3 regions of the Exiguobacterium sp. Helios genome follow, and region 3 is predicted to be linked to each of the others. Evidence: riboswitches for the same ligand, from Rfam matches in the RefSeq annotation. Region 3 holds a riboswitch; each other region holds the start of a gene.
The links. A riboswitch is a leader RNA that binds a small molecule or an ion and turns the genes downstream of it on or off. The one in region 3 is predicted to bind S-adenosylmethionine.
Positions count from the first base shown of each region.

Region 1: another riboswitch for S-adenosylmethionine. It lies ahead of HNY42_RS00985 (amino acid permease); the one in region 3 lies ahead of HNY42_RS13455 (methionine ABC transporter ATP-binding protein).
Region 2: another riboswitch for S-adenosylmethionine. It lies ahead of HNY42_RS14450 (methionine ABC transporter ATP-binding protein); the one in region 3 lies ahead of HNY42_RS13455 (methionine ABC transporter ATP-binding protein).

Region 1 covers NZ_CP053557.1:184,307-188,518, forward strand. Annotated here, with positions in the region: gene mmuM (homocysteine S-methyltransferase) at 1-288, opposite strand, end outside; gene HNY42_RS00985 (amino acid permease) at 263-1,663, opposite strand; SAM riboswitch class I at 1,748-1,849, opposite strand; gene HNY42_RS00990 (polysaccharide pyruvyl transferase family protein) at 1,959-3,377, opposite strand; gene HNY42_RS00995 (ketopantoate reductase family protein) at 3,577-4,212, opposite strand, start outside.
Region 2 covers NZ_CP053557.1:2,784,048-2,788,259, forward strand. Annotated here, with positions in the region: gene HNY42_RS14440 (alpha-glucosidase) at 1-847, opposite strand, end outside; gene HNY42_RS14445 (aminotransferase class I/II-fold pyridoxal phosphate-dependent enzyme) at 1,011-2,198, shown strand; SAM riboswitch class I at 2,261-2,364, shown strand; gene HNY42_RS14450 (methionine ABC transporter ATP-binding protein) at 2,448-3,461, shown strand; gene HNY42_RS14455 (methionine ABC transporter permease) at 3,451-4,116, shown strand; gene HNY42_RS14460 (MetQ/NlpA family ABC transporter substrate-binding protein) at 4,151-4,212, shown strand, end outside.
Region 3 covers NZ_CP053557.1:2,586,645-2,590,856, forward strand. Annotated here, with positions in the region: gene HNY42_RS13445 (MetQ/NlpA family ABC transporter substrate-binding protein) at 1-539, opposite strand, end outside; gene HNY42_RS13450 (methionine ABC transporter permease) at 574-1,239, opposite strand; gene HNY42_RS13455 (methionine ABC transporter ATP-binding protein) at 1,236-2,258, opposite strand; SAM riboswitch class I at 2,339-2,444, opposite strand; gene HNY42_RS13460 (bifunctional cystathionine gamma-lyase/homocysteine desulfhydrase) at 2,504-3,670, opposite strand; gene HNY42_RS13465 (PLP-dependent cysteine synthase family protein) at 3,663-4,212, opposite strand, start outside.

The sequences.
Region 1 (4,212 bases), 640 kb from region 3:
CGTTTGTTTCATCAGTTCAATCGCTTCCTCTTCTTTAATCCCCCGGCTGCTGAAGCCGGCGACACTCGCTTGGTAGCTGGACGTGATGGCACAATCCGCCCCGATTTTAAAATAATCCGCATGGACGCGGTGAATCTGTTCCGGTTCTTCAAGCAGTACCCGGGCCGACCAAAGCGGATCATCGAGATTTCTCCCATGGCGTTCAAGTTCCGTCGCCAGTGCTCCGTCCAATAAAATATAGGGTTTTTCTTTTAACAGTTGTTCAACTGGATTGTTGTTCTTTGACATCTTCCACACTCCGTTTCCATGATGTTTTTGTCAGATGATGAACGATGTAACAGACCGCGATAAACGGAACCCCGAAATAGAGGGCGACCCGTTGCGTCGGATCAAAGGCGATTCCGATCAATGAAGCCAAACACATTAAAAACGACAGAATCGGTACAAACGGATACCAGGGCGTCCGGTAAACCAAATCGTTTAGATCATGCCCCTCTTGCAGATAGCGCTTGCGGAACATGAACTGTGAGGCGCTGATACTCATCCAGACAACGACGACTGCCAGTCCCGAGATCGAGACAAGCGCAATGTAGACGGAACCCGGTGCATAGACGCTGGAGAACAGGGCAAGCAGACCACCGAGCATACTGAAGAGAACGGCACGTATCGGCACTCCGCTCGCATTTAATTTAGAAAAGTACGGCGTAATCATCCGTTGATCGGATAAAGACCAGAGCATCCGTGATGCGGCATACAGACCCGAGTTCGCTGCTGACAAAATCGCGGTCAGGATGACGAAGTTCATGATGTCTGCTGCAAACGGAAGACCGATCCGTTCAAACACAGCAACGAATGGACTTTCAAGCACTCCTTTTGAATCATTTGGTAACAGAATCGCAAGAACAATGATCGTCCCGACAAAAAATAAGACGAGCCGGAAGACTGTTGTTCGAATGGCGAGAGGAACCGTCCGTTTCGGATCGACCGCCTCACCTGCTGCAATCCCGATTAACTCTGTTCCGGAATAGGCAAAGTTAACGGCAAGCATCGTCATCAAGATCGCGAACGCTCCGTTCGGAAACAGGCCCCCCTCCGTCAACGGAGCGAGAAGCGGTGCTTGTGAGCCGTCCGCGAGGGGCAAGAATCCGACGATTGCTGCTGTTCCTAAGACGATGAACACTAAAATCGTCAGCACCTTGACGGCAGAAAACCAAAATTCAACTTCCGCGAACAAGCGGACCGTCAAGACATTGATGCCTAAAATCATGACGACGAATAAAGCACTGAACAGCCAGACCGGAACATCCGGAAACCAGCGTTGCATCAATAAACCGGCTGCCGTAAATTCCGAACCGAGCGCGACCGTCCAAGTCAGCCAGTAAAGCCAGGCGACGGTATAGCCTGTTCCGGATCCAATATATTTCGTCGCGTAGCTGTGAAAGGCACCCGTCTCCGGCATATGTACCGCCAGCTCCCCTAGACAAAGCATTACCAGATAAACCGCCAGCGCTCCGACCAGGTAAGATAAAATCGTGCCGACCCGACCGGCCTGCTCGAGCGTATAGCCTGTACTTAAAAATAATCCGGTCCCGATGACACCGCCGAGTGACAACATGACGATATGCCGGGATTCCATTTTCCGCCGAAACGTTCCTTCTTTCATTGCTCCTCCACACTCCTCTTTTTCTCGTTAAACTAAAAAAAAACGCACCCACATGCATGGGTGCGTCGGTCGACAATCAAAGGAAGCTTATCGATCGGGTACAACACCCGCAGGAATTAGCACAGTATCTTTCGACCTGTTGCTGAGGCTTCAAAGGGCCAGTCCCTCCACCTCTCTGGATAAGAATGTAATTTTTCATAACAGTACCAACCCTGTTTTGAATTGTCAACACAATTCAGAATTTATCATGTAAAAAAAAACGCCTTACACCAAAACGGTATAAGACGTCTGTCGCTTATTTCTTCGCAAACAAATCAGCTGTCTTCAATGCCATGCGAACCGCTTTCCGGTTCAATGTGCCTTGTTGATGCTTCATTTCTTTTGTTTGACTGTTCAACTTGCCTTGAAGTGATTTGATTTTCTTATCTTTTTCAGCCATTTTCGCTTTATCGCGTTTTTGAGCTGCCACGATTTTTTGTTCTTCTGCTGGGAAGTATGATTCAAAACGTGAAACAGCTTCTTCGATACTGATTCCTGTGATCGGTTTAACGACCGGAAGCAACTCTGCTTTGGCCATTTCACGATCAAACGGAACGTTCTCCGGATAGTTCGTTTCTTTGTAGATGTGTTCTAGATCATTTGTATTCAGGAATTCCACGAAGTTATCAAAGTTACGTGCTTGAACACGTGTCGGACTTTGGAAGTCAGCCGACTCAATCACATCCGACAAGCGTGTGCTGTCTGTGATGTCATTTGCCCAAATGTGTGTCAATTGGTGATAATCCGTTAATTCGCGCATCCGTGCATCTTTCGGAATCAGGATACTTGGCGTTCCGGCAAGTGTTGCCGTGATGTTACCGTGAAGACGTGCTCCGAAGCTGAAGTCAGCTTCTTTCAAGAAGTCGATCCATGTCTGCGCGTTTAAGAAGAAGCGGACACGGTCGTTCATGTAAGTCGGATCCGACATCTTGACCGGATAGTTCGTGACGGATAAGTCAGCAATCGGATGTGTTCCTGTGTACGTCAAACGCAACTCTTTCATCCATTGCGGGATGAAGTAGTGGTTCGGGTACTCTTCCATTCCGCGTGTGATGAAGTTAAGGACGTTTTGCGGTGCAAGACGTGACGAGTTGACACCGATCATTGAATCTTTTGTGATATTCGTTTCACGAATTTTCAAATCACGACCAAACGCATACATCGATGGGCAACCGATGACTTTGTGATCGATTCCTTCGCGGAAACCAAGACGCGTCAAATATTTTGATGTGATTTCGCCGCGAAGTCCAAGCATGCTTGAGCGCTCAAGAACTGCGCTGACAAACGCTTTAACGTCTTCATCAAATGAGAAACCGTCGTTTAAATTCGCTTCAAACGGTGCGCGTAAACCGACACCGATGACGACGACCGGAATCTTTAGTTTTTTAATCAATTTTGTATATTTACGAAGTGTCGGGACGAATTCTTTACGGAATGCATCAGCGAGTGGAATGACATATAAATCGAAGTTCGCATTGATTTCATCTGCACGCTCTTCTTCATAGTAGTAGTAATCCGGTGTGATCGTCGTGCCCTCTGTCATCAAGGTGCGGAAAATACTGTATTGATAAATCAGGTTTCCGACGTTCCCTCCGATTGAGTTATGCTTCATCAAATATTCTGCGTCGAACTGTTCAAACGGTGTCATACCCGCACGGATAATAATACGTTTCATGTAAAATAATTCCCCTCTCACTTCTGTTTTCATTTAAAAAATATAAAATATATTTTGCTTTTTTAACCATCTTGTCTTTTCAAGGATAGTTGAATGCAATTCAGCAAGTCAACGAATAGCTGAAAACTACACATTATTGTGGATTATGAAAAATATAGGCTCAATACAACCTAACGAATATTCCCTATATAACAACTAGTTAAACATCTTTTCTCGACATACGATAAATTTCGAGATTTGCATAAATCGCCGGCAACATCACTTGCGTCGCTTCATCTTTCGAAAGAAGTGTGCCGAACAAATGAGCTGACTCGACTTCATTACCTTTCTCCATGTCACGTTGTAAGGACGACTTCATCGTTTCATCCATTTGTGCGATCTGTTGCTGTTGGATCTGTTCAATCCCATCACTGAACACAGCACCTTGGCGTTCCATCGCTTCTTTGGCTTCCGTTGCCAGGCGGCGGATCATCATCATTCCTTCTTCCTGCGAACGAATCGGACCGATTGCTGAACGGAAAAGCGACGTCACACCGGAAAACGTCGTGATGAACAGATACTTATTCCACATATCGCTGGTAATCGAGTCCGAGTATTTAATCGGCGCTAGTGTCCCCTCTAGGTGCTGCTTCAGTTCTTCCAAACGGTCTGGCCGGGTTCCCGGTAACGGACCGAATAATAAATGATGGGACGGACTCGTCTGTACGATGTGTCCTTGTGCATCAAGCGTTGATTCGATGAAGCAGAGTCCGCCCAGTACACGTTCCGCTCCGAAGTGTTGCTCCAGTTGCTTTAAATGTGCCATTCCGTTTAGCAACGGCAAAATATATGTATC
Region 2 (4,212 bases), 200 kb from region 3:
CCATGTCATCCGCGACTTCGAAGTGAAACAGCGTCCGCAACTCATTCCGTTCCTCACCGACATACAGTAACCCGTCTTCCGGGCCGACGAACGGAATCTCACCGACGGTAAAGAGATCGGTTCCCGCCAGTACTTCCTGGTGCATCTCCTGCAAGAATTCATGAATGCCCGGCTGGTTCCCTAAGTAGGATAAATTCAGAGGATCTGCGACATCATCATACGTCGCCCGTTTCTTGATCAGGTTGATGACATCCATCCTGAAGCCGTCGATTCCTTTATCGGCCCACCACCGCATCATCGTATATACGGCCTGCCGGACAGCAGGATGTTCCCAGTTCAAGTCCGGTTGCTCCGATGCAAAGGAATGGAAGTAATACTGCTGGCGTGTCTCATCCCACGTCCAAGGGCTCGGCGCAAAATACGACCGCCAATTGTTCGGCGGTGTTCCTTTGACCCCGTCCCGCCAAATGTACCAATCGGCTTTCTCGTTTGTCCGACTGCTGCGGGATTCTTTAAACCACGTGTGTTGATCACTCGTATGATTGACGACCAAATCAAGAATCAGTTTCAGTCCCCGTTCATGGGCGGACGCAATCAGTTCTTCCAGATCCGACATCGTTCCCGCCTTCGGCATAATCGAGTAATAATCCGAAATGTCGTATCCGTTATCGACATCCGGTGATGTATAACAGGGATTTAACCAGATGACATCGACACCAAGGGAAGCGATGTAATCGAGTTTTTCAATTACTCCGCGTAAATCGCCCATCCCGTCTCCGTTCGAATCTTTAAAACTGCGCCAATACACTTGATAGACAACGGCTTCTTTCCACCAGGCCCGATTCATCCCATCATCTCCTTTGTGATTCAATCGTATTCTAGTTCAGTGTATCAAAAACACGAAAGCCATCGGTTCTTTTTCCCAATTATCAGCAATTATTAAAAAACTCTTTTCTTTTTTCTGAAAATTCGTTATCCTTGACGACAATACCCAACAAGGAGGAAGACAGATGAAACATTTCGCCCCATCGATTGCGATTGATCGGTTACCCGCTCCGGTCTTCGCCGAGCTCGCCCAGCGGATCGGTGCCGTCAAGGCTGCTGGTCATGACGTCATCACGCTTGGTCAGGGAACACCGGATCAGACGACACCCGTACATATTCTGGATGCCTTGAAAGAAGCAATCAATGACGCTTCAAACCTCCAGTACCCGCCATTTCGCGGACACGATTTCCTCAAACAGGCTGTCGCGGATTTTTATCAGTCAGAGTTTGGCGTAAACATCGATCCGGCCTCTGAAGTCGCCATTTTGCTCGGCAGCAAAGCCGGTATCGTCGCTTTACCGCAAACGATCGTCAATCCCGGTGAAGGTGTCATTGTTCCTGATCCCGGATACCCGGATTACTTATCCGGCGCCGCCCTTGCCGGAGCTTACCCGATCACATTGCCGCTCCTTGCGGAAAATGCTTTTTTACCTGACTACACGTTACTTGATACGACAGATGTCGAACGGGCCCGGATGTTGTTCCTCAACTACCCGAGCAATCCGACCGGGGCGACGGCAACAGCGGAAGCCTTCGAGCAAACGGTTTCCTTCGCTGATGCGAACGACATTTGCGTCGTCCACGACCTCGCCTACGGCGGAATCAGCTTCGACGGTCCGACCCGCAGTTTCCTCCAGACGGAAGGCGCAAAAGACGTCGGAATCGAACTGTTTTCATTATCGAAACGTTTTAACATGTCCGGTTTCCGAATCGCCTTCGCCATCGGGAATCCGTCCGTCATCGCAAGTATCGAGACGTACCAGGAACACTTATACGTCAGTGCTTTCACACCGATTCAACAGGCAGCAACCGTCGCTCTTTCAAGCGATCAGACGTGTGTCCGCGAACTGAGCGCTCTGTATGAAGCGCGGCGTGATGCCTTGTTCGGCAAGTTACAGGAAATCAGTTGGGACGGACCGATCCCGGGCGGTTCGTTCTTCGTCTGGTTGCCGGTCCCGTCCGGCTACACGTCCCAAAGCTTTACCGATCACCTGCTCGACGAAGCGCATGTCGCCGTTACACCGGGACATTTCTTCGGCGAATACGGGGAAGGTTACGTCCGGATCAGCCTGATTGCTGACGCCGAACGACTCGTCGAAGCAGCTGAACGGATTGGTCAATTGAATCTGTTTCGCCAGACCGTTGCGGAATAATTCTGAAAAAACGTTTGACAAATGGGAATGATTTCCGTTACAGTAAGTCCCAACAGCATATCTACTTATCGAGAGCGACCGAGGGATTAGGCCCAACGACGTCCGGCAACCACCTTTAAGGAACGGTGCCACATCCTACAGAATGTTTCATTCTGAGAGATAAGTTACGAAATCTTACACTTCGTCGCTTTTTTCTGGTTGCTCTTAACTGGAAAAAGGCGATTTTTTTGTATAGGGAGGAAACGACAGATGATTGAATTTAAAGGGATCACTAAACGGTTCGTTCGTGACCGGACACCCATTTTTGCCTTACGTGACGTCAATTTAACGATTCAGCAAGGTGAAATCTTTGGCATCATCGGTGAATCCGGTGCCGGAAAAAGCACCCTGCTCCGTCTGATCAACGGACTGGAGACACCGACACAAGGAACGGTTAAAGTATCGGGCACTAATCTGTCCGGCCTCTCCAAAGGCAGCTTACGTGAACTGCGTTTGAACATCGGGATGATCTTTCAACACTTCCAATTGATTCAATCCCGGAACGTCGCCGATAATATCGCCTTCGCCTTAAAGGCTGCCGGCGTCAAACGGACTGACTTCCCGCAACGGATCAAAGAGCTCGTCTCCCTGGTCGGACTCGAAGGCTTCGAGACGAATTTCCCGAGTCAGCTCAGCGGCGGTCAAAAGCAACGGGTCGGGATTGCCCGCGCCCTTGCGAATAATCCGAGTGTCCTGTTATGTGACGAAGCGACGTCCGCTCTTGATCCGGTCACGACGCTGCAAATTCTCGAACTGCTGAAAGACTTGAATGAACGGCTTGGCCTGACGATCATTCTCATTACCCATGAAATCGATGTCGTCAAACAGATTTGTCACCGGGTTGCCGTCATGGCGCAAGGTGAAGTCGTTGAAGTCGCCCGTACATACGACCTGTTCAGTCAGCCGGCACATGATGTCACGAAACATTATGTCGATACGGCACTCCAGATCGAGTTACCGGAACGGATCTTGCGAACGACACCGGGAAAAATTATCCGCCTGCAATTCACAGGTGAAAAGACCGGTGAAAGTACGTTATCGGAAGCAATTAAACAGTTTGATATTTCCGTCAGCATCCTCCACGGTAAGGTCGACTATATCCAGAACGTCGCTTTCGGAGTGCTGATTGTCAGTTTGACCGGTCCGACCCTTCACGTGAACCGCTCCTTGACGTGGCTCGAAGAACAACTTCACACGCTTGAGGTGATCCAGGATGTGGCTTGAACGGATTGAAACCATGTTACCGGATCTTGCGAAAGCGTTAGCGGAAACGGCTTTGATGGTCGGAATCTCACTCGGCTTCGCCCTCATCATCGGGATTCCACTCGGGATCTTACTGTTCATCACGGACCGGGGACTATTTTTCCAAAACGTCGTCGTTCGCAGCATCTTGGACTTTTTCGTTAATATGGTCCGTTCGTTACCGTTCATCATCCTGCTCGTCGCGTTGATTCCGCTGACACAACTGTTACTCGATAATACAATTGGACCGACTGCTGCTTCCGTCAGCCTGAGTGTCGCCGCCATTCCGTTTCTCGCCCGACTGGTCGAGACATCGCTCCGTGAGATTCCACCGGGATTAATCGAAGCAGCAGAAGCCTGTGGTGCGACACCGTTTCGGATCATCATCAGTGCACTCTTACCGGAAGCCCTTCCCGGCATCATTCAAGCCGTCACTTTGACGACCATCAGTCTGATCGGATTTTCCGCCATGGCCGGTATCGTCGGTGGTGGCGGCGTCGGTGACCTGGCCATCCGCTTCGGCTATTACCGGTACGACAATGTCGTCATGATTGTGACGATCGTCGTCCTCGTTATCATTGTTCAAAGTATTCAAGGGCTCGGCAATGTTCTGGCCCGTCGTGCTGATAAGCGTTAACCAAAAATAGAGAATCGTAAGGGAGAGAATGAATATGAAAAAACGTTATGCCTTTTTAGCAACAGGACTACTCGGAGCCGGTATTCTTGCCGGTTG
Region 3 (4,212 bases):
TTCTTTGGATTTTCTACGATATCTTTCAATTGTGCATCTGTTGTTTTACCGTCTTTCAACTTGATCAGCCCTTCGTTTTGAAGGAACGTCAAGACACGTCCGCGTTCTGCAACGTTTGAGCTTGTTAAGATCGTTGCACCTTTTGGCAGTTTATCCAAAGACTTGTATTTTTTAGAATAGACACCGAGCGGTTCAACGTGAACGCCGCCGGCACTCGCGAATTTATAGTCTTTGTTTTCTTTTTCCTGTTGCTCAAGGTACGGCACGTGTTGGAAATAGTTCGCATCGATTTCTTTTTCAGCCAATGCTTTGTTCGGAAGAACATAATCCTGAAACTTCTTGATTTCGAGTTTATAGCCTTTTGCTTCATATTCTTTTTGAACATGCTCCAAGATTTGAGCATGAGGAACGTTTGACGCTCCGATGACGAGTGTTTTTGAATCGCCGCCGCCTGAAGAAGATTCTTCTCCGCATGCTGCAAGACTGACTGCTAAGACCGATACGGCTGCTGTGCCGACGAATTTTTTCCAAAGTTTCATGAATGATTCCTCCCAAGGTTAAATAAGATAGGTATTACCGTTTATCGATGGCTTTGACAAGCAGGTCACCGATAATTTGAATGATGAAGACGATGACAAGAATCAACAGTGTCGCGATGACGGTGATGTTATTTTGTGAACGCTGGAATCCTTCGATGAAGGCCATGTCTCCCAGTCCACCACCACCGGCTAACCCGGCCATTGCCGTGTAACCGACGAGTGCGACAAGCGTAACGGTGATTCCTGAGATGATTGCCGGCAAAGCTTCCGGAATCAGGACTTTATAGATAATTTGGAACTTCGTTGCGCCCATCGATTCAGCCGCCTCGATGACACCCTTATCGACTTCACGAAGTGCCAGTTCGACCATCCGGCCGTAAAACGGTGCTGCACCGAGAATTAACGCAGGTAATGCAGCCGTTGGTCCTAAGAATGACCCGACGATGATTTTCGTGATCGGGATCAACAGAATCAATAGAATGATAAACGGGATCGAGCGGAATATATTGACTAAAAAGCTGAGTACGGAATAGAGTGTCCGGTTTTTAAACAACAATTCTTCGTTCGTCGCATATAACAACAGACCGATCGCCAGTCCGAGGACGAACGTCGCGAGTCCTGCAACAGCCGTCATATAGACGGTACTGCGGGTTGCTTCCCAAACCATATCCCAATCCACATCTGTAAAAAATGTACTCATCGGTGATCCACCTCCACTTCAACGTCACTCGCTTGAAGTTTGGCGATGACCGCTTGTGCTTCCTGTTCCGACCCGAGCAGCTGAATGAACAGCGTTCCAAGTGCCCCGTCCTGCGTCTGTCCGACGTTTCCGCCGATGATATTGAATAATAAGTTCGAGTCTTTCATGACTTCGGCCAGGATCGGACTTTCCGCCGTCGAACCGACGAACGTCAGCTGGACGATTTTTCCGGTCGGGTAGCGTTCGCGTAATTTCGCAAACGTCAATTCGTTTTCAGATGGTGACGTCAACTGTTTGACGAACTCTTTTGTCATCGCCTGTTTCGGGTGACGGAACACTTCTGCGACCGGTCCCTGTTCGACGATTTTCCCGGCTTCCATGACGGCAACCCGGTGACAGATTTTCTGAATGACGTGCATCTCATGTGTAATCAAGACGATTGTCAGTTTTAATTTTTTGTTGATGTCGACAAGCAACTCGAGGATCGAGTCCGTCGTTTTCGGATCCAGCGCACTGGTCGCTTCGTCACAGAGTAAGACATCTGGGTTGGATGCCAGTGCCCGGGCAATCCCGACCCGTTGTTTTTGTCCACCTGACAGTTGCGACGGGTAAGCACCTTCGCGTCCGTCGAGTCCGACGAGTTGAATCAGTTCAGCAACTCGTTCTTTGCGACGGGCTTTCGGATAACCGCCGAGTTCGAGCGGGAACATGATGTTTTCTTCAACGGTCCGTGACCACAGCAGATTAAAGTGCTGGAATACCATTGAGACATTTTTGCGGACGCCGCGTAATTCTTTCGGTTTGAGCGTCGTCATTTCGACACCGTCGATTTGAATCGATCCGCTCGTCGGTGCCTCCAGCATGTTCAGCAAACGAATCAGTGTTGATTTCCCTGCCCCTGAATAACCGATTATTCCAAAAATTTCACCGCGCTCGATTGACAAGTCGACATTGACGACGGCTTCAACCGATCCGCGCTTCGAGCGATAAATCTTTCCTACATCCTGTAAGCGAATCAATACGGTCCCTCCTAAACATAAAAAAAGTGCGCACGTTTTAGAGCAAACGCGCGCACTTTTTCAGTACACAAAACCATTTGCTCTCATCTTGCAGACAATCGTCTGCTGGAATTAGCACCACTTCGGAATAAATTCCGCGGTTGCCGGGTTTCATCGGGCCAGTCCCTCCACCACTCTCGATAAGAGTTATCGGTATTTAGTTATTTTTAATATAATCTGAATATTAGCAGGGGTTATTTTGCTTGTCAAACAGTTTTTTCTGAAACCGGCTGAAGCAGACTGAAAGCACGTGCCAAATCTTCTTTCAAGTCTTCCGCGTCCTCAAGACCGACCGAGATCCGAACGAGACCATCTGTAATTCCGAGTTCTGCGCGACGCTCTGCCGGAATCGACGCATGCGTCATCCGTGCCGGAACGGAAATCAAACTCTCGACCGCTCCAAGACTTTCAGCCAATGTGAAGAAATGTGTCGCTTCGACGAGTTTCTCCGCATTTTCTGCTGAACCGACATCAAAACTGATCATTCCGCCGAAACCGGTCGCCTGTTTCTGTTGTGTCGCGTGACCCGGATGTGATGCCAGTCCCGGATAGAAGATGTTTGAAACGACGTCCTGTTCCTTTAAGAACTGAACAAGATCGTGTGATGTTTCTTCGATTGCATCCATCCGGATACCAAGCGTCCGTAATCCACGGACGAGCAGGAAGCTGTCCTGCGGTCCAAGAATACCGCCGGTCGAGTTCTGGATGAAGTGAAGATCTTCTCCGAGCTCGTCGCTGTTGACAACGACAAGTCCGGCGACGACGTCCGAGTGACCGCCGATGTATTTTGTCGCGCTGTGAAGAACGATATCTGCACCGAGTGCGAGTGGTTGCTGCAGGTATGGTGTCGCAAACGTGTTGTCGACGACAAGTTTCAAGTTGTTGCGTTTCGCGATCTCAGCAACTGCTGCGATATCTGTAACTTTCAACAACGGGTTCGTCGGTGTTTCGACATACAGCATCTTCGTGTTGTCTTGCACCGCAGCTTCTGTCGCCGCGAGATCCGTCGTATCGACGAATGTCACTTGGATGTTGAACTTCGGTAAGACACGCTGCATCAAACGGAATGTCCCGCCGTAGACGTCATCGGTCATGACGATGTGGTCACCTGATTCGAGCAGGTTAAAGACAGCGTGAATCGCTGCCATCCCTGATCCGAAGGCAAAACCGCGTGCACCGCCTTCAAGATCGGCAATCAGACGTTCGATGCTCGTCCGTGTCGGGTTCGCTGTCCGGGAATACTCATATCCTTCTTTTAACTGACCGATTTTTTCCTGTTTGTATGTGCTTGTTTGATAAATCGGGGGTGTAACGGCACCTGTTGCTCGATCGACGCCTGTTCCTCCATGAATCAATGCTGTCTTTTTACGCATGTGTCTCGTCCACCTTTTCAAAGATTTGTTGGCTTAAATACCGTTCGGCACTGTCCGCGAAGACGGTGACGATGGTACTGCCTGGAAAACGATGTGCCAGATCAAGTGCTGCCACGAGTGCCGCGCCGGCCGAACTGCCGACGAGCAATCCTTCACGAGCCGCCAATTCATGGACTTTCGTGAAGGCATCATGATCTGAAATCGTATGAATTTCATCTACTAAGTCACGCGAGACGAGGCTTGGCCATTTGGCCGTCCCGATACCTTCCGTCTTATGCGGTCCGGCTGGTCCCCCGTTGAGGACCGAGCCTTCCGGTTCGACGATTGCACCTTTCGTCCCGAGACGTTCTTTTAAATAGGCCGCTGTTCCGGCAAACGTTCCGCCTGACCCGCATCCGGCAACGAACCAATCAATCTGATCCAGTTCCGCCATCAGCTCAGGACCAAGTGTCCGCTGATACGTGACCGGATTTTCTTCGTTTTCGAATTGAAGCGGAACATAACTGTTCGGAATCGTTTGTCCGAGTTCTTTTGCTTTATCA